One region of the Scandinavium manionii genome, then DNA from elsewhere that is predicted to be linked to it. Evidence: predicted binding sites of a transcription regulator. Region 1 holds the regulator's gene; each other region holds the start of a gene.

What was found. The regulator PurR, encoded in region 1, represses purine synthesis genes. The targets are predictions, from matches to a motif close to CANGCAAACGTTTGCNTG.
Region 2: the regulator PurR is predicted to act here: its motif matches at 2,571-2,588, upstream of tusA (sulfurtransferase TusA).
Region 3: the regulator PurR is predicted to act here: its motif matches at 5,895-5,912, upstream of cvpA (colicin V production protein).

The regions. Positions count from the first base shown of each region.
Region 1 covers NZ_JALIGC010000032.1:79,731-87,936, forward strand. The annotation lists gene MUU51_RS03485 (C40 family peptidase) at 325-1,140, shown strand; gene sodB (superoxide dismutase [Fe]) at 1,261-1,842, shown strand; gene MUU51_RS03495 (MFS transporter) at 1,877-3,043, opposite strand; gene cydH (cytochrome bd-I oxidase subunit CydH) at 3,214-3,303, opposite strand; gene purR (HTH-type transcriptional repressor PurR) at 3,596-4,621, shown strand; gene punR (DNA-binding transcriptional activator PunR) at 4,640-5,551, opposite strand; gene punC (purine nucleoside transporter PunC) at 5,659-6,858, shown strand; gene cfa (cyclopropane fatty acyl phospholipid synthase) at 7,159-8,206, shown strand, end outside.
Region 2 covers NZ_JALIGC010000037.1:285,709-293,914, reverse strand. The annotation lists gene MUU51_RS11155 (TRAP transporter large permease) at 1-564, opposite strand, end outside; gene MUU51_RS11150 (TRAP transporter small permease) at 575-1,084, opposite strand; gene MUU51_RS11145 (TRAP transporter substrate-binding protein) at 1,108-2,091, opposite strand; gene tusA (sulfurtransferase TusA) at 2,265-2,510, opposite strand; gene MUU51_RS11135 (7-cyano-7-deazaguanine/7-aminomethyl-7-deazaguanine transporter) at 2,696-3,361, shown strand; gene MUU51_RS11130 (DcrB family lipoprotein) at 3,435-3,992, shown strand; gene MUU51_RS11125 (AI-2E family transporter) at 4,131-5,180, shown strand; gene MUU51_RS11120 (hypothetical protein) at 5,545-5,937, shown strand; gene MUU51_RS11115 (beta-ketoacyl synthase chain length factor) at 6,178-6,900, shown strand; gene MUU51_RS11110 (lysophospholipid acyltransferase family protein) at 6,897-7,682, shown strand; gene MUU51_RS11105 (phosphopantetheine-binding protein) at 7,716-7,973, shown strand; gene MUU51_RS11100 (acyl carrier protein) at 7,987-8,206, shown strand, end outside.
Region 3 covers NZ_JALIGC010000039.1:262,334-270,539, reverse strand. The annotation lists gene MUU51_RS15740 (ABC transporter permease) at 1-266, opposite strand, end outside; gene MUU51_RS15735 (histidine ABC transporter permease HisQ) at 263-949, opposite strand; gene hisJ (histidine ABC transporter substrate-binding protein HisJ) at 1,017-1,799, opposite strand; gene argT (lysine/arginine/ornithine ABC transporter substrate-binding protein ArgT) at 2,055-2,837, opposite strand; gene MUU51_RS15720 (UbiX family flavin prenyltransferase) at 3,130-3,702, opposite strand; gene purF (amidophosphoribosyltransferase) at 3,800-5,317, opposite strand; gene cvpA (colicin V production protein) at 5,351-5,839, opposite strand; gene dedD (cell division protein DedD) at 6,058-6,759, opposite strand; gene folC (bifunctional tetrahydrofolate synthase/dihydrofolate synthase) at 6,749-8,017, opposite strand; gene accD (acetyl-CoA carboxylase, carboxyltransferase subunit beta) at 8,089-8,206, opposite strand, start outside.

The sequences.
Region 1 (8,206 bases):
AACTTCTTTTTATGGCTGTAGTCGCTAAGTGTAACGTCAACGACGGCTGTCAGAAAATAACATTTTGTTCACGATAATGCATTTTACCTCTGACGTTTTGAAGTTGCCTTAAAAATATGCCTTTATCGGCCTGCCCCGCGTAAACATGAGCATTTTCCGAGCATGTTATGTCCAGTTTGACGCATTTTTTTGCAGTCGCTAACGAAACTGTGCATCAGATACAAAAACACTATTAACAATTAATGTTTTTATGCTTTAGAATCGATTCGTTTTGTCAATCATACCCAGGCATGACCGTTTGCCTGCTTAACAGAGGAATGCTCAGTGGCGCGGATAAATAAAGTCTCGATCACGCTCTGTGCTTTGCTGTTTATATCGTTGTCCATTACGCCTTTGTCCCACGCATCCGAACAGGCGCGTACATCTGCATCGCAAAAATCCCACCAGGCGAAAGCAGACCGTAAAAAGAAAACGACCAGCAGCAAAACCAAATCAACGGCCAAAACCTCCAGCAAAAAGAAAACCAGTACCCTTAAGAAAACAACGACCGCCAAAAGTAAAAAAACATCCGCCGTCAGTAAAACCGCCTCCACCCGCAAAATTCATAGCCCCGCGCTGAAAACCGCCTCCGTTAAAATGGCGCAGAAATGCAGCGTGCGTAAAGGCCATAAAAAGAAATGCGTTAGCGAAGACGTGAAACCGTTAACCATTGCAGATGCACACAAAGCGCGCGTGCAGAAAGCACAAAAAACGGCGATGAATAAATTGATGGGCCAGATTGGCAAACCATACCGTTGGGGTGGCACTTCGCCGCGCACCGGTTTCGATTGCAGCGGTCTGGTTTACTACGCGTACAAAGATCTGGTGAAATTCCGTATTCCTCGCACCGCGAATGAAATGTATCACCTGCGTGATGCGCGGTCTGTTAACCGGGGTGAGCTGCAAAGCGGCGATCTGGTGTTCTTCCGTACCCGCGGTCGTGGCACTGCCGATCACGTAGGCGTTTACGTTGGCAATGGTAAATTTATTCAGTCCCCGCGCACCGGCCGCGATATCCAGATTACCTCTCTGAGCGAAGATTACTGGGCGAATCACTACGTTGGCGCACGGCGCGTGATGACGCCTAAAACAATTCGCTGATCCCTGCCCTGTCGATCTATCGACAGGGTAAGTTCTTCTTTAGCCACATCTTTTAATTTGCTACCCTATCCATACTCAATGCATGGTTATTGAGTCATAAAATAATAGGGAGAATAAGCAATGTCATTCGAATTACCTGCATTACCGTATGCAAAAGACGCCCTGGCGCCACACATCTCCGTAGAAACGCTGGAATACCACTACGGCAAACATCACCAAACGTATATCACCAACCTGAACAATCTGATCAAAGGCACTGCGTTTGAGGGCAAAACGCTTGAAGAGATCGTTCGCACTTCCGAAGCGGGCGTTTTCAACAATGCTGCACAGGTGTGGAACCACACGTTTTACTGGAACTGCCTGGCACCAAACGCCGGTGGCGAGCCAACCGGTGACGTCGCAGCCGCTATCAACGCGAGCTTCGGCAGCTTTGCTGACTTTAAAGCGCAGTTCACCGATGCCGCTGTTAAAAACTTCGGCGCTGGCTGGACCTGGCTTGTGAAAAATGCAGACGGCAAACTGGCTATCGTTTCTACGTCTAACGCGGGTACCCCGTTAACGACTGACGCCAAACCGCTGCTGACCGTAGATGTATGGGAACATGCCTACTACATTGACTACCGTAACGCCCGCCCGAACTATCTCGAGCATTTCTGGGCGCTGGTAAATTGGGAATTTGTCGCGAAGAACCTGTCGGCATAATTTCTGGCCCGGTGGTTTCCCGCCGGGCATGTTATCAATGACTGGTAAAGACTTCTTCTGACTGACGACGCCCAGTCATCAGCACCACCAGCAACGCAACACCGGCAATTATCGCCCCCATCACTGGCACAAAGCTGTACCCCAGGCCTCCTGAGATAACCGCCCCGCCCGCGGCCGCGCCCAGCGCATTGCCCAGATTAAACGCCCCGATATTGACCGATGATGACAGGCCCGGCGCTTCATGTGCCACACGCATCACGCGCATTTGCAGCGGAGGGACCACCGCGAAGGTCGCCGCACCCCAGATAACCATGCTCACCGCCGCGCCGATTTCGTTTTGCGCAAGCCACGGGATAGACGCCATGATAACGATCAGCAGTGTCAGGAAGCCTTTCAGCGTGGCGGTCACGGAGCGGTCAGCAAACTTGCCGCCCAGATAGTTACCCAGAGAGAAACCGATACCAATCAGCACCAGCATGGCGGTGACGAACAGCGGTGTCGCATGGGTAATGGTGTGCAGCACCGGCGAAATATAGGTGTAGAGCGTGAACATCGCCCCGGCTCCGAGCACGGTCGTCAACAACGCCGTCAGCACCTGCGGACGCACCAGAACCGACAGTTCCTTTTTCACGTCAGGGCGTTCACCGCTGCTGCCCTTCGGCAAGGAGAACCACAGGCTAACCATCGCTACCAGGCCAAGTCCGGCCGTCGCGAGGAACGACATCCGCCAGCCGATGGTTTCACCGAGCCAGGTCGCCGCCGGAACGCCGCCGATATTAGCGATCGTCAGCCCCATAAACATGGTCGCCACCGCGCTGGCCTGCTTGTGCTTAGGCACTACGCTGGCAGCCACCACCGAGCCGAGGCCGAAGAAGGCCCCGTGATTAAGACTGGTGATAATGCGCGACAGCAGCAGCGTGGTGTAATCCGGCGCGATAGCCGACAGTACGTTGCCGAGCGTGAAAATGGCCATCAGGAAAATGAGCGCATTACGGCGCGCGCGATGTGAAAGCAGCAACGTCATCAACGGCGCACCAACCATCACACCAATGGCATAGGCGCTGATCAGCATCCCGGCGGCAGGGATAGAGACATCGACGCCTTTAGCGATAACGGGCAGCAAGCCCATTGGCGAGAATTCCGTGGTCCCGATGGCAAACGCCCCGATTGCCAACGCCAGCAGGGGAAAATTGATTTTCATGTAACGACTCCGGTAAGCCATCCGTCTGGGATGGTGCAACAGCAGAAGTCAAAAGCATGACATCAATCACAAAAAAACAGAAGTAAACAAAATGGCAAAAGTTTTTTGCAAATCTGGTAACAATCGGCAGGAAGATGAGGCGGAGGAAGAGAACTCTCCCTCCGTATAAATCAATGCAGGACGGCGGTCAGACCGGCGGCAACAATCACGGCCAGCGCAATCACGGTCGTCATCAGAGAGAGCTTAAGGTCGGTACTCATCAATTTTTCTCCTTTTAATCCCCACAACAAAAGTGAGCTTGCTCATTTTTGCACAACTGTACGCAAAAATCTTCCTGGTTTTAAGCTCATAGCGATTTTTCTCTTTCCCTTTGCCTCAGAATCAGACAAAATTCCACGCTAATTTAAAAGCGTACCAGCCATTGACCCCCTCCTGTCGTCCTGTCTGTATCCCGGCGTACTGCAATTCAATTGAATTGTGTTAAGGGTGTGTAAAGGCAAACGTTTTCGTGTTGGTAAACAGGCGTAAGGAAAGGGTCTGGAGTGAGAACGAATGGCAACTATTAAAGATGTAGCGAAGCGCGCAAACGTTTCCACTACAACAGTGTCACATGTAATTAACAAAACGCGTTTCGTGGCGGAAGAGACCCGCAACGCGGTGTGGGCGGCCATTAAAGAGCTGCACTACTCTCCTAGCGCCGTAGCGCGTAGCCTGAAGGTGAATCACACCAAAACAATCGGCCTGCTGGCAACCAGCAGCGAAGCCGCCTATTTTGCTGAAATCATTGAAGCCGTTGAGAAAAACTGCTTCGAGAAAGGCTATACCCTGATCCTGGGTAACGCCTGGAACAACCTGGAAAAACAGCGCGCCTATCTTTCAATGATGGCGCAAAAGCGCGTCGATGGCCTGCTGGTGATGTGTTCTGAATACCCGCAGTCGGTGCTCGAGATGCTGGAAGAGTACCGTCACATCCCGATGGTGGTGATGGATTGGGGCGAATCTAAAGCTGATTTTACCGACTCGGTAAATGATAACGCTTTCCAGGGTGGCTATATTGCCGGACGCTATCTGGTCGAACGCGGTCATCGCGAAATCGGCGTCATTCCTGGCCCGATGGAGCGTAACACTGGCGCCGGACGTCTGGCAGGTTTCATGAAAGCCATGGAAGAAGCGCAAATCAACGTGCCTGAAAACTGGATTGTGCAGGGTGATTTCGAGCCTGAATCTGGCTATCGCGCCATGCAGAAAATTCTTGCGCAACAGCCACGCCCGACCGCCGTGTTCTGCGGCGGTGACATTATGGCGATGGGTGCCTTGTGCGCCGCAGACGAAATGGGCCTGCGCGTTCCACAGGATATTTCAGTCATTGGCTACGATAACGTGCGCAATGCGCGCTTCTTTACCCCTGCCCTGACCACTATCCATCAGCCGAAGGATTCGCTGGGTGAAGCGGCCTTCGATATGCTGCTGGATCGTATTGTCAATAAGCGTGAAGAGTCGCAGTCTATTGAAGTGCACCCGCGCCTGATCGAGCGCCGCTCGGTTGCCGACGGTCCGTTCCGCGACTACCGCCGTTAATGATCTCTCAGGAGCCGGTTATTCCGGCTCCTGTAACCACTCTTTATTCAACGTTTCACTGTCCCCCAAATACTCCAGCAGCCAGCTCAGCGCCGGTGACATGTCATTTTGTTGCCAGGTCAGGCAGCATGCCGCATCCGGGAACGGATTTTCCAGCTCCAGCACCACCCATTCACCGCTGTCGATATACGGACGGGCAAAATGCGTGGGCACCATTCCAGCACACAGCCCGGCTGAAAGACAGGTCGCGGAAGATTCCCAGTCCGGCACCACAATCCGTTTTTGATTATCCAGCAGCCAGGTGATGCGTTTCGGCAACGATCGCGAGGTATCTTCCTGCACCAGCGCCGACCAGTTGCGCAACACATCATCGCTGAGCGGGCCGGGCATCTGCGCCAGCGGATGTTGACTCGACACCACGCAGTTCCAGCTCAGCATCCCCATATCGCGAAACGCGTAACGTCCACCGACCGGGATCGCCTGGGTGGCCCCAATAGCCAGCTCCACGCGCCCGTCGGATAACGCATCCCACACGCCGTTGAACACTTCCTGGAATACGCACAGTTCGACATCCTTAAAGTGGCGATAGAAATCGACAATCATCTGCCGGGTGCGTTCCGGACGCACAATATTGTCCACCGCGATGGCCAAATTGCCGCGCCAGCCGTTGGCGATTTGCTGACACTGCTGACGGGTGATCTGCATTTTTTTGATAACAGAGCGCCCCTCTTTCAAAAACCAGGCACCTGCGGGGGTTAATTCCACGTCTCGATGGCGTCGTTCAAACAGCGGAACCGCCAACCATTCCTCTAGCTGACGTACGGTATAGCTGATCGCAGAAGGCACACGGTGCAACTCCTGCGCGGCTGCGCTGAAGCTCCCGTTACGCGCTACAGCGTCCACGACTTCAAGAGAATATTCTGACCACATAGGTTGCCTGCAAAAAATTTGAACTCACCAGACAAATATTAGCGTTTCACAAGCGAAGTTGCACTCCCTACACTCTGCTGCCATCGACACCTGCAACGAGAAAGAAAATGAATAAACAACCTGGGAAAGGATTTTTGTGCTGGCTGGCTGGCCTGAGCGTACTCGGTTTTCTGGCAACCGATATGTATCTGCCCGCATTTTCCGCCATTCAAACCGATTTACAAACCCCTGCCGCCGCCGTCAGCGCCAGCCTTAGCCTGTTCCTGGCCGGTTTTGCCCTCGCTCAGCTGATGTGGGGCCCGCTGTCTGACCGTTACGGTCGTAAACCTATTCTGCTGACCGGCCTGGCGATATTCGCCGTTGGCTGTCTGGGGATGCTGTGGGTCCGTGATGCTACCCTGCTGCTGGTGCTGCGCTTTGTGCAGGCGGTCGGCGTTTGCGCCGCTACCGTTACCTGGCAGGCGATGGTCACCGATTATTATCCGGCTCAGCGCACCAATCGTATCTTCGCGACTATCATGCCGCTGGTTGGACTATCCCCGGCTCTGGCACCGCTGCTCGGCAGCTGGATCCTGCATCATTTCGAATGGCAGGCAATTTTTGCCACTCTGTTTGGCATTACGCTGCTGCTGATGCTGCCTGCGCTGCGTCTGCAAAAACCGGTGCGCATCGTGCATAAGGAAGAGCAGCCCCTGACCTTCCTGACGCTTTTGCGCTCGAAAGATTATCGCGGCAACGTACTGATTTACGCCGCCTGCTCCGCCAGCTTCTTCGCGTGGCTGACCGGCTCGCCGTTTATTCTGAGCGCCATGGGTTACGGCCCGACGGTGATTGGCCTGAGCTATGTGCCGCAGACCATCGCTTTCCTTATCGGGGGCTACGGCTGTCGTGCCGCCCTGCAAAAATGGGAAGGTCAACAGATGCTGCCATGGCTGCTGCTGGCCTTTGCCGTGAGCGTAGCGGGCACCTTTGCTGTCGGTCTGACCGCAGGCAGTTCACTAACCACCCTGCTGATCCCTTTCTGTCTGATGGCAATGGCCAACGGCGCGATATACCCAATCGTTGTGGCTCAGGCACTGCGCCCATTCCCACACGCCACGGGTCGGGCAGCAGCGATGCAAAACACGCTGCAGTTGGGTTTGTGTTTCCTGGCAAGCCTGGTGGTTTCCACCCTGATTTCCACTCCGCTCCTGACCACCACCAGCGTGATGCTGGCCACCGTGGTTCTGGCAGGCTGGGGTTACCGGATGCAGTTTGTTGCACAACGTGATGAAAACGCAGGTTCAACTGAAGAATCACACGCATAGTATCGTTAGCGACTATGTAATAACTCAGTCATTAGTTTGCTAAGAATTTTTTATTGAATCACTCATTTTTGCGGCCTATACTGATTTCGGTAACACATAAATACGATAAATATTAGCGATTAACGGGGGAACGGATCTCCCCCGATTAACCACGGAAGGCCTTTCGGCAAGGGTTATCTCCCTTCCTCTGTTCTACGTCGGATAGCAGACTCACGGATATACCGTGAGAGTTCTCACACAACCAAAAAAACGTCTACGCTGTTTTAAGGTTCTGATCACAAGCCGCGTGATGGAGAAGCTATGAGTTCATCGTGTATAGAAGAAGTAAATTTGCCTGATGATGACTGGTACCGCATTGTTAACGAATTACTGAGTCGTGCCGGCGTCAGGGTTAATGGTTCTGCTCCCTCAGATATCCGGGTCAATAATCCCCTGTTCTTTAAACGCGTGCTGCAGGAAGGGTCGCTGGGATTAGGCGAAAGCTATATGGACGGCTGGTGGGAATGTGAACGGCTCGATGTGTTTTTTCATAATGTGCTTCGTGCCGGTCTGGAAAGCCAACTCCCCCACCATCTGAAAGACACGCTGCGTGTCGCAGGCGCCCGTCTGCTCAATCTTCAAAGTAAAAAACGCGCCTGGATAGTGGGCAAAGAACATTACGATTTGGGCAACGATTTATTCAGTCGGATGCTTGACCCGTTTATGCAGTATTCCTGCGCGTACTGGAAAGATGCCCAAACGCTGGAACAGGCACAACAGGCGAAACTGGACCTCATTTGTCAGAAGCTGCATTTACAGCCCGGCATGCGAGTTCTCGACATCGGCTGTGGTTGGGGTGGGCTGGCGCATTTTATGGCGAAAAACTACGGCGTGAGCGTCGTCGGCGTGACCATTTCAGCTGAACAGCAGAAGATGGCCCAGGCGCGCTGTGAAGGGCTGGACGTGCAAATCCTGTTGCAGGATTATCGAGATTTGCAGGATCAGTTCGACCGTATCGTTTCTGTCGGGATGTTCGAACACGTTGGGCCGAAAAACTACGCCACCTATTTCAACGTGGTAGATCGTAACCTGACGCCTGACGGCCTGTTTTTGCTGCACACCATCGGGTCGAAGAAAACGGATAATAATGTCGATCCGTGGATAAATAAATACATCTTCCCGAATGGCTGCCTACCGTCCGTACGTCAGATTGCCAACGCCAGTGAACCGCACTTTGTGATGGAAGACTGGCACAACTTCGGTGCCGATTACGACACCACGCTGATGGCATGGCATACGCGTTTTCTGCATAGCTGGCCGGAAATTGCTGACAACTATTCAGAGCGTTTCAAAAGGATGTTCTCTTATT
Region 2 (8,206 bases), on a different contig from region 1:
CACCATCAGGCTGACACCCAGCAGCAAGCCCGGCAACACCCCGGCGATAAACAGCGAGGCAATAGACACCGTGCCGCCTGCCGCCAGGGAGTAAATCACCGAGTTGTGGCTCGGCGGGATCAGGATCGCCTGCACCGAACCGCTGGCGGTGACCGCCGCCGCATATTCGCGCGGATACCCTTTTTTCTCCATTTCCGGGATCATCACGCTGCCGATAGAGGCAGTATCCGCCACCGATGAACCGGAAATAGCACCGAAAAAGGTGGACGCCACAATGTTCACCAGTGACAGTCCACCGCGAATAAAGCCCACGAACAGATAGGCGAAATTGACCAGTCGGCGAGCAATCCCGCCTTCCGCCATGATCGCCCCAGCGAGAATGAAGAACGGAATCGCCAGCAGGGTAAATTTATTCACCCCGCTGGTAATCTGAATCATCAGCGCTTCCAGCGGTAACTCAATCCAGATTGCCCCAGCCACGGCGCTGAGCCCCACGGCAAAGGCCACCGGCATCCCAATAGCCAACAAAATGGCGAGGGTGAAAAGCAGAACAAACGCATCCATCTGACACCCCTTACCCGTGGTTACCGATGAGCACTATCGGGCGGTTCTCCTGAGAACCGAACAGCAGACGCTCAATGACAAACAGAATCAACACCGCCGAGCCAATCGGCAGCGGCAGATAGGTTTCACCCGAGGTCAGCAGTGGAAACTCCGCCACCGGCTGATCCCACAAATCGAGGCACAGCCCGTAGCTGTACCAGAACATCATCCCGGTAATCAGCAGCATCATGAGATCAACCAGCCGCGCCGCAGCGCGTTGCAGCGTGGCGGGTAGACGGTCGGTCAGCATGTTGACGGCGATGTGCGAACCGGCGCGGTAGCCTACCGCCGCGCCGATAAAAGTGAATGTCACCATGCACAGAATCGCTACCGGCTCCGGCCACGATTCCCCCTGATTGAGCACGTAACGGGAAAAAATGCCGATGGGGATCACGATGGTCATCACCAACAGCGACACGCCGGCGACCCACATCGCCAGCATGTACAGCTTATCCATCACTTTTGAAAAGGATTCAGACATAGGTCCTCCGTCCGACGTGAAAATCACTGGACGTCAGCGATGGCTTTCATCAGAGCCTGATGCTTTTCGCCATAGGCTTTACGCACCGGCTCCGTCGCCTGGACGAAGTACGCTTTGTCGATGTCGTGGAACTGCACGCCACCCGCTTTCATTTTTTCCAGCGCCTGTTTGTTGTAGGCGTTCCACAGCTCGCGCTGTTCCATCTGGGCTTCGCGGGCCAGCGTCAGGATTTTTTGCTGCTGATCGGCGTTGAGTTTGTCCCATTTCACTTTGGAATAGAGCAGCATTTCCGGGGTGATGAAGTGGCCGCTGAGGGTGTAATGTTTCGCTACCGGCATGTAGTTGTGGGCGATAAAGGTTGGCGGGTTGTTTTCGGCACCGTCGATAACGCCGGTCTGCATGCCGCTGTAAACTTCACTCACGCCCATGGCGACGGCGTTAGCGCCCATGTCTTTCAGGGTATCAATCGCCACCGGGCTGCCCTGAACGCGGATTTTCATCCCTTTCAAATCTTCCGGTTTGGTGACCGGCTGTTTGGTAATCAGGTTGCGGGTGCCGGAATCCATCCAGCCGAGGAATACCAGTTTGGATTTCGGGTTGTTGGTGAGCTTGTCGCCAATTTGTTTGCCGATCTCACCGTCGATGACCTTGTGCATATGATCTTCATCGCGGAAAACGTACGGCAGAGTGAACACTTCGATGTCCGGCAGAATCGCCGCCACGGGCGCCATTGATACGCGAATGATGTCGATGGCCCCCATTTGCGCCTGCTCAATCATTTGCTTTTCATCGCCCAGCACGCCGCCCGGGAAGACTTTAATTTCCAGGTCGCCGTTAGTTTGCTGTTTGAGTTTTTCGCCCATGTGCTGGACCGCCACCACGTTCGGGTAGCCTTCAGGATGGACATCAGCGGCGCGGATGGTTTGCGCTAAAACCGAGGGCGTAAAACAGAGTGCTGCGGTGGAAAAGCATAAGGCGGCCACAAATGGCCTGACAGTCATTTTCATCGGTCGGCTCCAGGGTATTTAATAAAACGTTGTTTTAGTTTTGCGTTTAAAAATTAGCCTGGTACGGGGAAAACGACGGTGAGACGCCTCACAAAAGCTACAATTGTGAAACGATGGTTTAACGATTTGGTAACGATATTCCAGGGCAGATCACAGTTTCTGCCCTTAGAGAATTAATGGTTTTTACGGATGAGATAGCGATAAGGAAGAGAATCGGTGCTCTGAGCAATCAGCTCATGATCCATAAAGCGGCAGAAGCCAGGGATATCACGGGTCGTCGCCGGGTCATCCGCCACAATCAGCAGCGTTTCGCCGACGGGCATGGTGCGCACAGTTTTGCGTACCATCATTACCGGCTCAGGGCAGCGCAGGCCCTGAGCATCAAGGGTGTGGTCAGCAGCAGAAAAGATATCGCTCATGGTTCACTCAGTCAGTCAAAAAACCGCCCTAGTTTACCGCCAGTTATTTGTGACGCAAGGCAGGTTAACGATTGCGCGAAAATTAGCCGTTGCAAAGCGCACATAACGCAGTATCATGCGGCGGTTTTTAGCGTTTCAAGACACACATTGGGTTCCCTCACCCCAACCACTAAAAAGGCTACAACATGATGCAGTTCTCTCAAGCACAGCGCGTAAAAGCGTTGTTCTGGCTTTCGCTTTTTCATCTGCTGGTGATCACCTCCAGTAACTATCTGGTGCAGCTGCCGGTCTCCATTTTTGGTTTTCATACCACCTGGGGCGCGTTTAGCTTTCCGTTTATTTTCCTCGCAACCGATCTGACCGTGCGTATCTTTGGCGCGCCGCTGGCCCGCAAGATTATTTTTGCGGTAATGGTGCCTGCGCTGCTGATCTCTTACGTTATTTCGTCGCTCTTTTATATGGGCGAATGGCAGGGTTTTTCCGCGCTCACCAGCTTTAACCTGTTTGTTGCCCGCATCGCCGCCGCGAGCTTTATGGCTTACGCGCTGGGTCAGATCCTCGACGTTCACGTCTTCAACCGCCTGCGACAGAATCACCGTTGGTGGATGGCGCCGACCGCCTCCACGCTGTTCGGTAACGTCAGCGATACCCTCGCGTTCTTCTTCATCGCCTTCTGGCGCAGTCCTGACCCGTTCATGGCTTCCCATTGGGTCGAAATCGCGCTGGTTGATTACACCTTCAAGGTGCTTATCAGCCTGGTATTCTTCCTGCCGATGTACGGCGTAGTGTTGAATATGTTGTTGAAAAAACTGGCAGATAAATCTGAAAACCCAGCTTTTCAAGCGGGTTAAAGGTTCATGCAATGGGTTGTGATAAGATAAGCTGATGTGCCATTAATGGCCGTTTATCAAAAGGAAGATGTCAATGCGCAATTTGGTTAAATACGTCGGTATTGGCCTGCTGGTAATGGGCCTTTCCGCCTGTGACAACAGCGACAGTAAAGCCCCAGTTCAGGGAGCAGCCGCCGAAAGCAACGCCGCTGCACAGCCTGTAAAACTGCTGGAAGGCAAACTCAGCTTCTCCCTGCCGGCCGATATGACCGATCAGAGCGGCAAGCTGGGCACTCAGGCCAACAACATGCACGTGTACTCCGATGCAACGGGCCAGAAAGCGGTTATCGTGATTGTCGGCGACAACGCCAACGAAGACCTTAGCGTACTGGCTGCCCGTCTGGAAGCGCAGCAGCGCAGCCGCGACCCGCAACTGCAGGTTGTGACCAACAAATCCATCGAGCTGAAAGGCCAGACCCTTCAGCAGCTCGACAGCATTATCTCTGCCAAAGGCCAGACCGCGTACTCTTCCGTGGTACTGGGCAAAGTGGACGGCAAACTGCTGACCCTGCAAATCACGCTGCCTGCTGACGATCAGCAGAAAGCGCAGAGCACCGCAGAGAACATCATCAATACCATCGTTATCAACTAAGTTAGTCTGCTGACGACACGGCCCCTGGTTTCGCGACCGGGGGCTTTTTTTGTTTTGGGCGGGCTATCGTCCTTCTTTCCGATAGTCAGCCCAGCGGGACGCACTACACTTAATGGCATAGCTCATAAGGAAATTGCCATGACCACACTGGCCGCTGATAAAGCGGGTTTACACATACTTCTCAAACTGGCGTCGTTGGTTGTCATCCTGGCAGGGATCCATGCCGCCGCCGACATTATTGTCCAACTTTTACTGGCCCTGTTTTTCGCCATCGTTCTCAATCCACTGGTGACCTGGTTTATCCGTCGCGGCGTCTCACGACCGCTGTCGATCGCGATTGTGGTCTTTGCGATGCTATGCGTACTCACCGCGCTGGTTGCCGTTCTGGCGGCATCCACCAGCGAATTTGTCGCCATGCTGCCGAAGTACAACAAAGAACTGACCCACAAGCTGCTTGCCTTACAGGACTCGATGCCGTTTTTACACATGCACATGTCGCCGGAGCGTATGCTGCAACGCGTTGATTCCGATAAAATGGTCGCCTTCGCCACCACCATGATGACCCAATTTTCCGGGGCCATGGCAAGCATCGTGCTGCTGATGATGACGGTGGTGTTTATGCTGTTCGAAGTGCGCCACGTCCCGTACAAACTGCGTTTCGCCCTGGTGAATCCGCAAATCCATATCGCCGGGTTGCACCGCGCCCTGAAAGGGGTGTCGCACTATCTGGCGCTGAAAACGCTGATCAGCCTGTGGACCGGGGTGATTGTCTGGCTCGGTTTGCTGTTGCTCGACGTGCAGTTTGCGCTGATGTGGGGCGTACTGGCGTTCCTGTTGAACTACGTGCCCAACATCGGGTCGGTGATTTCCGCCATTCCGCCAATGATTCAGGCGTTCCTGTTTAACGGCTGGTATGAGGGGCTGCTGGTCGGCGGGCTGTTCCTGGCAGTACATATGGTGCTGGGAAATATGGTTGAACCGCGAATGATGGGCCATCGTCTGGGCATGTCGACGTTAGTGGTGTTCTTATCATTATTGGTCTGGGGCTGGCTGCTCGGCCCGGTCGGGATGCTGCTCTCAGTACCGCTCACCAGCGTGTGTAAAATCTGGATGGAAACCACCAAAGGCGGCAGTAAGCTGGCGATTTTGTTGGGGCCGGGGCGTCCAAAGAGCCGATTGCCGGGTTAATGGCATTGCCCGGTGGCGCTGCGCTTGAACACGCCTACCGATCCCGCGGGCCCGGCATGCATTGCGCCGCCGGGCATTTTGTTCTGACGCTTTCTTCGCGCAGAAATTAATAATCCCCCTAACTAAAATTGGCCACTAATTAAAATCCAATTGTCGAAATATTAAAATTACGCAGATACTTATCATCCTATTAACAGATATTCCGGTTGCAGCCACTCACATACTCCCTTATCATTTTTAACGTCAAAATAACCAAAAAAACACCTGTTATCGCGTAATGGAAATAACGTGCGTTCGTTGATAAAGGGTTTGGGTAATGCTTGCTTTAATCTCGCATCGCTTCACAGATTGAATGGAGTTATTGATGAAAAAGTTAGTGAAATGGTTTGCTGCCGTCGCCGTTGTCGGTGCTCTGGCGGGCTGCGTTTCTCGCACCGCTCCGATTGAAACAGTTCAAAGCCCGGTAGCCACCGGTCACACCGAAGCCCAGGTACGGAACGCCATCTTAAAAGCGGGACTCAACCGCCAGTGGATTATGACTGATGCCGGCCCCGGCGTGATTAAAGGTCGCCAGCAGGCACGTGACCATACCGCCAATGTTTTGATTCAGTATTCTGCCAACAGCTACATCATCAAATATGACGGTAGTACTAATCTGATGGCGGAAGGCGGTCAAATTCATAAGAACTACAACCGCTGGGTACATAATCTCGATAAAGATATTCAGATTAGCCTCTCCAGCGCCGTACAGCAGTAATCGTTATTTCGGGATATTAGGCCACAGCGGCCTGATATCCCGCTGCGTTTTATGCCCCGGCGCAACATAGACCAAAATCAAGACTACTCTGCCTTACAGATATTCGCCTGTCTGCCGACAACATTGTAGGATATGAGCGCAAATAGCGGCCCACGGCAAAATGCCGCGTGAACAAAACGATAATAAATGGCATAACGTCTTCTAACGAATAAAGAGTATCGACAGACCAGGCTCGCACTGATGAATTTTGCATTAAACCTTATCGACTGGCAGGCCCGTGCGCCCGGCCTTAGCGACGACGCTCAGTGGATTCAGTGGGCGAATCACGTCCAGCCCATTGATGCCGCTGCGCCGCAGGCCAAACTGACCGCGCTGCCGATGATGACCGCGCGCCGTTTAAGCTCGGGGAGCAAACTCGCAGTGGAGTGCGGGCTGTTGATGTTACGCAAACACGCCATTGATGCGGTGCTCTACACCAGCCGTCACGGCGAACTCGAACGTAACTTCCGCATTCTCGAGGCGCTGGCGACGCAGCAATCCGTGTCGCCCACCGATTTCGCGCTCTCGGTGCATAACTCCGCCGTCGGCAACCTGACTATCGTGGCGCAACAGCCGGTGGTTTCATCGTCGCTGGCCGCCGGAAAAGACACTTTTCAGCAGGGCCTGTGCGAAGTTATCAGCCTGTTGCATGCGGGCTATAAGCGCGTGCTGATGGTTGATTTTGACGGCGCGCTGCCCGCGTTTTATCACCCGGATTTACCCGACGCTATGCCGACCTGGGCCTATGCCTGCGCGATGGTGTTCGAAGCCGGGACAAGTCTCGCCTGCTCCACACAATCCGGTGGAACGGAAGCAGAAAACGCGCTGCCGCAAAGCCTGACATTCCTGCGCCACTATCTGAATCACGACCGCGAATTCGTCATTGACGGTGAAGTCTCCCGCTGGTGCTGGAGCCGGGCATGAAAACCGTCAGTTCCCGCTTCAACCGCCTGTGGCGCATCTTCGCCACCGGGTTTTGCTTTTCGCTGTTTGGCCTCGGCGGGCTGCTGTTGTCGCTTATCTGGTTTAATATTTTATTGTTGTGCGTGCGGAATAAAGACCGTCGCCGCAGCCTGGCGCGCCGCAGCATTGCCACCAGCTTTCGTTTCTTTTTATGGGTCACGAAAGTCATGGGCGTGCTGGACTATCGTATTCACGGCGAAAATATTTTGCGCCAGGAGCGCGGCTGTCTGGTTATCGCCAATCACCCGTCGCTGCTCGATTACGTGATGCTGGCTTCGGTGATGCCCGACACCGACTGCATGGTGAAAAGCGCACTGCTGAAAAACCCGTGCATGAGCGGCGTCATTCGCAGCGCGGACTATTTGATTAACAGCCAGGCCGACACCCTGCTGCCCGCCTGCCAGCAGCGTCTGGCAAAAGGCGACACGATTTTGATTTTTCCGGAAGGCACCCGCACACGCGTGGGCGAGCCAATGACGCTCCAGCGCGGTGCGGCAAATATCGCCGTGCGTTGCGCAAGCGATGTCCGAATTGTGACGATCCAGTGCAGCGAACGCATGCTCGACAAACAGAGCAAGTGGTATGATGTACCGCCGGTGAAACCTATATTCGATGTGAATGTGTGCGAGCGTCTCGCCATCACCGACTTATATGATGCAAACTTACAAGAACCGGCTCTGGCTGCCCGGCAGCTCAACCGGCTATTTTTGTCTCAATTGCAGCAGAACAACCCGGAAAGCTGATCGGGACAGAACTATTTTTGGCAGGAATTAATGATGCAAGCCCTCTATCTTGAAATAAAAAACCTCATCATTCAGACCCTGAATCTTGATGAGCTGTCAGCGGATGATATCGACACCGATGCCCCACTCTTTGGAGACGGCCTGGGCCTGGACTCCATTGATGCACTCGAACTGGGACTGGCGGTAAAGAATCAGTACGGCGTGGTGCTTTCAGCAGAAAGCGAAGAGATGCGTCAGCATTTCTATTCCGTCGCCACACTGGCGTCCTTTATTAACGCTCAACGCGCATGAAGACGAGTCCGTTATGACTGAACAAGAAACGATTTATCAGGAAGTGACCGAGCTTCTGCACAAACTCTTTGAACTCGATCCTCAGGACATTACGCCTGAGTCCCGCCTGTATGAAGACCTGGAGCTGGACAGCATCGACGCCGTCGACATGGTGGTCCACCTGCAGAAAAAAACCGGAAAGAAAATTAAGCCTGAAGAATTCAAATCGGTCCGCACCGTACAGGATGTCGTCG
Region 3 (8,206 bases), on a different contig from region 1:
TTAACAATCTCGAGTGTGTACATCCCGGAGTAAAACACCAGTAGCTGCACATACAGCGGTGTACCGCGGAAAATGTAAGTGAACAGCCAAATTGGAAACTGAATGAATTTATTGCTGGATACGCGACCGATCGCCAAAAACACCGCCAGAATGCCGCCCATCAGCACTGAAGAGATCAGCAGCCAAAGGGTGATCGCCACGCCAGTCATACGGTAACCGTCGGTCCACAGCAGGGACTTCCAGTATTCGTGAATAATATCAATCACAGGTCAGCCCTCTTCACACCCACGGAATAACGACGCTCGAGCAGAAGCAGCACTCCATTGGATACCGTCGTGAATACCAGATAAATCAGTCCGCAGACAATGGCGAAGTAGAACGGCTCCCAGGTACTTTTCCCGGCAAGCTGCGTCGCTTTCACCACATCTTCCAGACCCAGCAAGGACACCAGGGCTGTCGCTTTGAGGATAACCTGCCAGTTGTTGCCAATCCCCGGTAGTGCAAACCGCATCATTGCCGGAAACAGAATACGCACAAACGTCTGACGGCTGGTAAAGCCGAAGGCGGTCGCCGCTTCAATATGGCCTCTGGGTACAGCCAGAAACGCGCCGCGGAAAGTTTCGGTGAAGTAGGCTCCGTAGATAAAACCAAGGGTAATGATACCGGCAATCATCGGGTCGATATCAAACTGTGCCACGCCCAGCGCATCGGTAATGCTGTTGAGTACAATTTGCAGACCGTAGAAAATCAGCAGCATCAGCACCAGATCCGGCACGCCACGAATTAACGTGGTATAGCCTTCAAAAATCAGCGCCACTGCACGATTGCCGGAAAGTTTGCCCGCAGCGCCTGCCAGACCGATAAGCACGGCCAGCACTACGGAGCTGAGGGCCAGCTCAAGGGTGACCAGGGCCCCCTGAAATATCACTTGTGAAAACCCGTACAGCATTGAGCCTGTCCTGTCAGTCCTGCGCCGCTGGCCCCGGGAACGTCGGGGTCAGCGGCGCAAACAGCGATTATTCGCCGTATACGTTAAAATCGAAATACTTCTTCGCCAGCTTGTCGTAGGTGCCGTCAGCGCGCATCTCAGCAAAGGCTTTATTCAGGGCAACACGGAGTTCGTTCTCCTCTTTACGCAGGCCCATACCGGTACCGACGCCGAACAGTTTTTCATCCTTAATGGACGGGCCGCCAAACTGATAATCTTTACCGACAGGCTGCTTGAGGAAGCCTTCGCTTGCCGCCACTTCATCCTGGAATGCGGCATCAATACGTCCGGCCGTCAGGTCAGAATAGATATTATCCTGGCCCTGGTAGGAGACGATTTCGATGCCTTTTGGTGCCCAGTGCTCATTACCGTATGTTTCCTGCGTGGTGCCTTGCAGGACGCCCACACGCTTGCCTTTCAGGGTATTCAGATCCGGCGTAACCGGGCTGCCTTTTTTAACCACCAGGCGGGAATCTGCGGCATAGAGTTTGTCCGTGAAGGCAATCTGCTGCTGGCGTTTTTCCGTAATGGAGAGTGAGGACATAATGGCGTCGATTTTCTTCGCCTGCAGAGACGGAATCAGTGCATCCAGCGGGTTTTCAACGAAGGTACATTGCGCTTTAATTCGCTTACACAGCTCTTTTGCCAGATCGATGTCAAAACCAACTAACTCCCCCTGCGCATTCTTGGATTCGAAGGGGGCATAAGTCGGATCTGTGCCAATACGAACTTTCGACGGAATGGCTGCGAAAACCGTAGAAACGCTGGAAAGTGCCAACGCAAGAGAAAGAGACAACGCCAGTTTTTTCATAACTATCCTCAACAGACTGTCATTTAACGGGTAATCAGAAGTATCAAGAACAGTTATCGTGCCACCTTTTATGCGGATAAGGCAAAAGGTTATCGGGGCATATACGCAATTTTTTGCATCAATATTGCTTAACTATGCAATTGCGCACCATTTTGGTGCACTTCTTGCACCAGAAATAAGCATTATGTCGTTATGCCACACATGTATAGATAACTGTTCAGCCCGAAAGGCCCGGTTTCCCAGGCCAATGCAGTCTTAGTCACCGTAGACGTTGAAGTCGAAATACTTCTTCGCCATCTTGTCGTAGGTACCATCTTTACGCAGTCCGTCGAGTGCTTTGTCGAAGGCCGCTTTCAGCTCGGTATCGTCTTTACGCAGACCCACGCCGGTGCCATCGCCAAAGTATTTCTTATCTTTAACTGACGGGCCCGCAAAGGCGTAATCTTTACCGGCTGGCTGTTTCAGGAAGCCTTCGCTGGCGGCGACTTCGTCCTGGAAGGCAGCGTCGAGGCGTCCTGCGGAGAGGTCAGAATAGATAAGATCCTGGTTCTGATAGGCCACCACATCGATGCCTTTGCTACGCCAGTTTTCATTGGCATAGGTTTCCTGAGTAGAGCCTTGCAGCACACCCACGTGTTTGCCTTTCAGTGAATCAAGCGTTGGGACAATCGGAGAACCTTTGGCGGCGATCAGGCGAGAGTCAGCGGCGTACAACTTGTCAGAGAAACCGATTTCCTGCTGGCGCTTATCGGTGATCGACAAAGAGGAGATGATGGCGTCGATTTTCTTCGCCTTCAGGGACGGAATCAGGGAGTCAAAATCGATGCCAACCCAGGTACATTTCACCTGCATGCGCTTGCACATTTCGTTACCCAAATCGATATCAAAGCCGACGAAATCCCCTTTCGCATCCTTGGATGAGAACGGCGCGTAAGTGGCGTCAGTACCGATACGAACAGTCTGCGGCAGCGCGGCAAATACGCTGGAAGCACTGCTGATCCCCAGCATTAAAGAGAGAGCCAGAACCGTCTTCTTCATACATTACCCTTAAGTGTCGTGATGCAGTTGCGTGTTATGTAATCAATCGTGTTGTGTGTTGCCAGACTGCCCTGCACGTTTTATGCCACCTAAACATCTGCTCAAAAAAACAGCGTTAAATGTGTTAATGAATAGTTGCAGAGTTGTCTTGGAATTGAAAGATAACAGCTCTAACGGATAAACCGCAGCGCTAAACAGCGAAAAGAGGGATTAAATGTTGAGGATTTGATCGGGATTGCAAAATCGTCGGACGACCACGCATGCACCAAAAAGATGCACTATCGTAGTGCGCCTATTCCGCGCCCTGCCAGCGGGTGAAAAGCTCTTTTGGCAAGGTGATATCAAACTGATCCAATACGCGATTAACCGTTTGATCAATCACGTCATCCAGCGTTTGCGGCCGGTGATAAAACGCCGGAACCGGCGGCATAATGATCGCGCCAATTTCCGCCGCCTGCGTCATCAGTCGTAAATGTCCCAGATGCAGCGGTGTTTCACGTACGCAAAGCACCAGGCGACGGCGCTCTTTTAGCACCACATCAGCAGCGCGGGTCAGTAAACCATCGGTGTAGCTGTGGACGATGCCTGAGAGCGTTTTGATGGAGCATGGCAGGATAACCATTCCGTCGGTTTTAAACGAACCTGAAGAGATGCTGGCGGCGATATCACGCGCATCGTGAACGACATTGGCGAGCGCCTGAACTTCACGTAAAGAGAAATCGGTTTCGAGGGACAGCGTCTGTCGCGCGGCCTGACTCATCACCAAATGGGTTTCCACTTCTGCGACATCGCGCAGCACCTGCAACAGCCGAACGCCATAGATAGCGCCGCTGGCACCGGAAATTCCAATAATGAGTCGTTTCATGATTCCGCCCTGTCTTCGTACTGGGCCTGACTTTGCCGGAATTCAGAGGGAGTTGCAAGGAAAGACGCCCTCTCAGCACGAGAGGGCGTGGAGACGATTAACCTTCGTTATGCATCTCAAGGCTTTCGACTTCGTTCTGACGCGCAAGTGCTTTGCTGTCGTCATTACGCAGGGAGTCGAGATAATCGAGATATTGCTGGTTCACGTCTTTGGTGACGTACACGCCGTTGAATACCGAGCATTCAAACTGCTGAATATCCGGGTTCTCAGCGCGAACCGCTTCAATCAGATCGTTCAGATCCTGGAAAATCAAACCGTCGGCGCCGATAATCTGGCGGATCTCATCCACTTCCCGACCGTGAGCAATCAGCTCCGTGGCGCTCGGCATATCGATTCCGTAGACATTCGGGAAACGAATTTCCGGTGCGGCAGAGGCCAGGTATACTTTCTTCGCACCAGCTTCGCGCGCCATTTCGATGATCTGCTCTGACGTGGTACCACGCACGATGGAGTCATCCACCAGCAGCACGTTCTTATCACGGAACTCTGCGCGGTTGGCGTTCAGTTTACGGCGCACCGATTTACGGCGCAGCTGCTGGCCTGGCATGATGAACGTACGACCCACGTAGCGGTTTTTCACAAAACCCTGGCGGTACGGTTTATTCAGAATGCGGGCAATTTCCAGCGCGATATCGCAAGAGGTTTCCGGAATCGGGATAACCACGTCGATATCCAGATCTTCCCACTCGCGGGCAATTTTCTCACCGAGCTTAGTGCCCATGTTCACGCGCGCACTGTAGACGGAAATCTTGTCGATGAACGAGTCCGGACGAGCAAAGTAAACATATTCGAACAGGCACGGATTGCTCACCGGGTTGTCAGCACACTGACGGGTGAACAGCTGGCCTTTTTCGGTGATGTAAATTGCTTCACCCGGCGCCACGTCACGCAGGAATTCAAAGCCCAGCGTATCGAGCGCGACGCTTTCCGATGCCACCATGTATTCGGTGCGACCATCGCCGATATCGCGCTTGCCGAGCACCAGCGGGCGAATGCCGTTAGGGTCGCGGAAAGCCACCATGCCATGCCCGATAATCATCGCCACACAGGCATACGCCCCGCGAATCTGACGATTTGTCGCGGCAATCGCAGCGAAAATGTTGTCAGCTTCCAGCGGATAGTGGCGGAAGTTGTCCAGCTCACTGGCGAAGATGTTCAGCAGAATTTCAGAATCGGAGGTGGTGTTGATATGGCGGCGCTTTTCTTCGAACAGCTTTTTGCGCAGCTCGTGAGCGTTGGTCAAGTTGCCGTTGTGCGCAAGGGTGATGCCATAAGGTGAGTTAACGTAGAAAGGTTGAGCCTCAGACGCGCTGGAGCTGCCGGCGGTTGGGTAACGGACGTGGCCGATACCCATATTGCCCTGCAGGCGCTGCATATGCACGGCGCCAAACACATCGCTCACCAGGCCGTTGGCTTTACGCAAACGGAAGCAGTTGTTTGCATCAATGGTGATGATGCCCGCGGCATCCTGCCCACGGTGCTGAAGCACCGTTAACGCGTCATAAATCGACTGGTTTACCGGCATAACACCGGCGATACCGACAATACCGCACATACGTCATTTTCCTCGTTCAGAACTCCCCAAAGCTTATGCTTTGGGCAAGAAACTTGACGAGCTTTGCAGATAGTCAAAGAACATTCTGATGACGACGCTGAACTGAGGGATCAGCTGAGACTTTTGCCAGTCGTCGCTTTTTGAAAAGCCGGTGAAGGTATCGAGGAAAAACAGTATGGCGGCGACGATCAATACTCCACGCAGCGCACCAAAACAGATCCCAAGCACCCTGTCGGTTCCCGACAGGCCCGTCTTCTCTACCAGCGTACCGATAACATAGTTAACGATAGCACCGACGATAAGCGTCGCGACAAAGAGCAGCGCGATAGCAATCCCGTTTCGAACCAGTTCGTCTTCAAAGCCCGTAAACCAGACAGACAGATAAGTGTAGTAATGACTGGCAACAAAGAAAGCACAACCCCACGTTACCAGTGACAATGCTTCACGAACAAAGCCGCGGATGAGGCTTACCAAACAGGAAAAACCAATCACCGCAATAATGGCGTAATCAATCCAGACCATAGTTGTCCCACGATTTTACGCCCTGTCGTCCAGTTCGGGGCGCATTCTAACAGAAAAAGAAAACGTTTGCGTAGGGAATTCCTTTCCCCGCCCAAATAAAAATGGCGCTGAAAAAACGTTCAACGCCGCATGAGCTTTTGGCCTCTGAGGGCACTTTCAGCCCAGTCGATTTTCATCGATTTGGTTATCCGCCCGACGTTGCGCCGGGCATTTTACTCTCAGTTCGGGGTATACCCCATCACCACACCGTTCAGACCTGACAGCTGTTTCAGCTCGCCAAGCGAACCTTTCATCTTGTCTTTCGACGCGTCCGGTCCCACCAGAATGCGGGTGATTTTCCCCTGCACTGGCGTAGACGGCGCGGTAAAGACGCGATATCCGGCGCCGCGCAGTTTGCTGACAATCTCATTGACCTTGTCGGCATTCTTCAAGGCACCGAGCTGTACGACGTAGGCTTTGCCCGTCGGGGCTGGTTTGTCTTCGGCAACAGGCTTCGGCTGAGCAGGAGGCGCTTGCGTCTCTGCTGCTGACTGTGCGTTTGTAGTATCACGTTGTGGTCTGGTTTGCGTCTGAACCTGAGGCTTCGGTGCTACCGGTTTTGGTGCCGGCTGCGCAGTATCATCTATTTCATTCGCACCGCTGTTCGCCGCATATCGCGACGTATCAAGCGATGGTGCTGCTGCATCACCTGCCCTGACCTCTTCCGCCGCCCCTTCCGGAGGCTGAGAAGGCAGTGCCTGCGTAACCGCTGGCAGCATATCCGGCTCTTCTTTATCGCCCGGTTTAGGCACCAGGGGAATTGCCGCGAACTCATCCTGATAATGCTTCTTCTGACCATCCAGCAGGCCTGGAAGCACAATAACCCCGAGTGCCACCAGCGCAATGGTTCCGACTAAACGATTCTGAAACTTACTCGCCACCGGTTCTCCCCGCGTCCATCTCTTCCATTACATGAGCCACCGTGTGGAACGAACCACACACCAGCACCGTATCTTGTGGGCCAGCATCCGCCATCGCGGCATGCCAGGCCTGCGCTACAGTGGCATAGACTGCGCCATCGCGCAAATGTTCCACCAGCTGTTCCGCCGTTGCCCCACGAGGGCCTTCCAGCGGGGCGCAATACCAGCTGTCGACGACATCCGACAGACAGGCCAGCGTCCCGGCAATATCTTTATCATGAAGCATACCAATCACCGCCAGCGTACGCCCGGCTGCAGGCTGCATTTTCAGACGTTCCGCCAGATACGCCGCCGCATGAGGGTTGTGCGCCACGTCGAGGATCAGACGCGGTGATTCGCTCACGATGTGGAAACGGCCCGGCAGCATCGCGTTCTGAATGCCTTCACGCAATGCCTGCTCACTGATAGCCAGCCCGCTCGCCCGCAACGCCGCCAGTGCCGTCGCGGCATTGGGCTGTGGCACCTGCGGTAACGGCAGCGTACTCAGTTCGCCCTGCGCATCGCTGAACGTCCAGCTGTCGCCCGTGACCTGATAACGCCAGTCAGCCCCGCGTCGCAGCAACACAGCGCCTTTTTCAGCGGCGACATCGGCAATGGTCTGCGGCATATCCGGTTCGCCGACAACCGCCGGTTTACCGCCGCGGAACACGCCAGCTTTTTCACGGCCGATGCTTTCGCGGTCCGGCCCCAGCCAGTCGGTGTGGTCGAGTGCAATGCTGGTGACAACCGCTACGTCGGCATCAACGATATTGGTCGCATCCAGCCGCCCGCCGAGTCCCACTTCCAGAATGACCACGTCCAGTTGCGCCTGCTTAAACAGCCACAGCGCCGACAGCGTGCCAAATTCAAAGTAAGTCAGGGAGATTTCGCCCCGTGCCTTTTCGATTTCAGCAAACGACGCGGTATGCGCAGATTCAGCCAGCTCGCCACCCTGTACGCGCACGCGTTCGGTGTAGCGAACCAGATGCGGAGAGCTGTACACACCGACCTTAAAGCCTGCGGCCATCAGCACCGATTCCAGCATGCGGCAGGTCGTACCTTTGCCGTTAGTGCCCGCGACGGTGAAGACGAACGGCGCTGGTTTCAGCACGCCCATTCGGCCCGCAACCTCGCTGACGCGTGCCAGTCCCAGGTCGATGGTTTTGCTGTGCAGGTGTTCCAGATAAGAAAGCCACGCGGCGAGGGGCGACGTGGCGAGTGGAGTGATGTCTTTTTCCATGATACCCGCGATAGTTAACGGTTAGCACAAGCAAAAAGGGCAGCGCCGTCTGGCCCTGCCCTTTGCATTTATCAGGCCTCTGGTTCCTGATCCGGTACCGGCGGTACCACCACGTCTTCAAGCGGTGCATCCGGGTTCGGTGCCGGGAGATTCATCAGCTTCGCCAGCACGCTGGCAATCTTGAAGCGC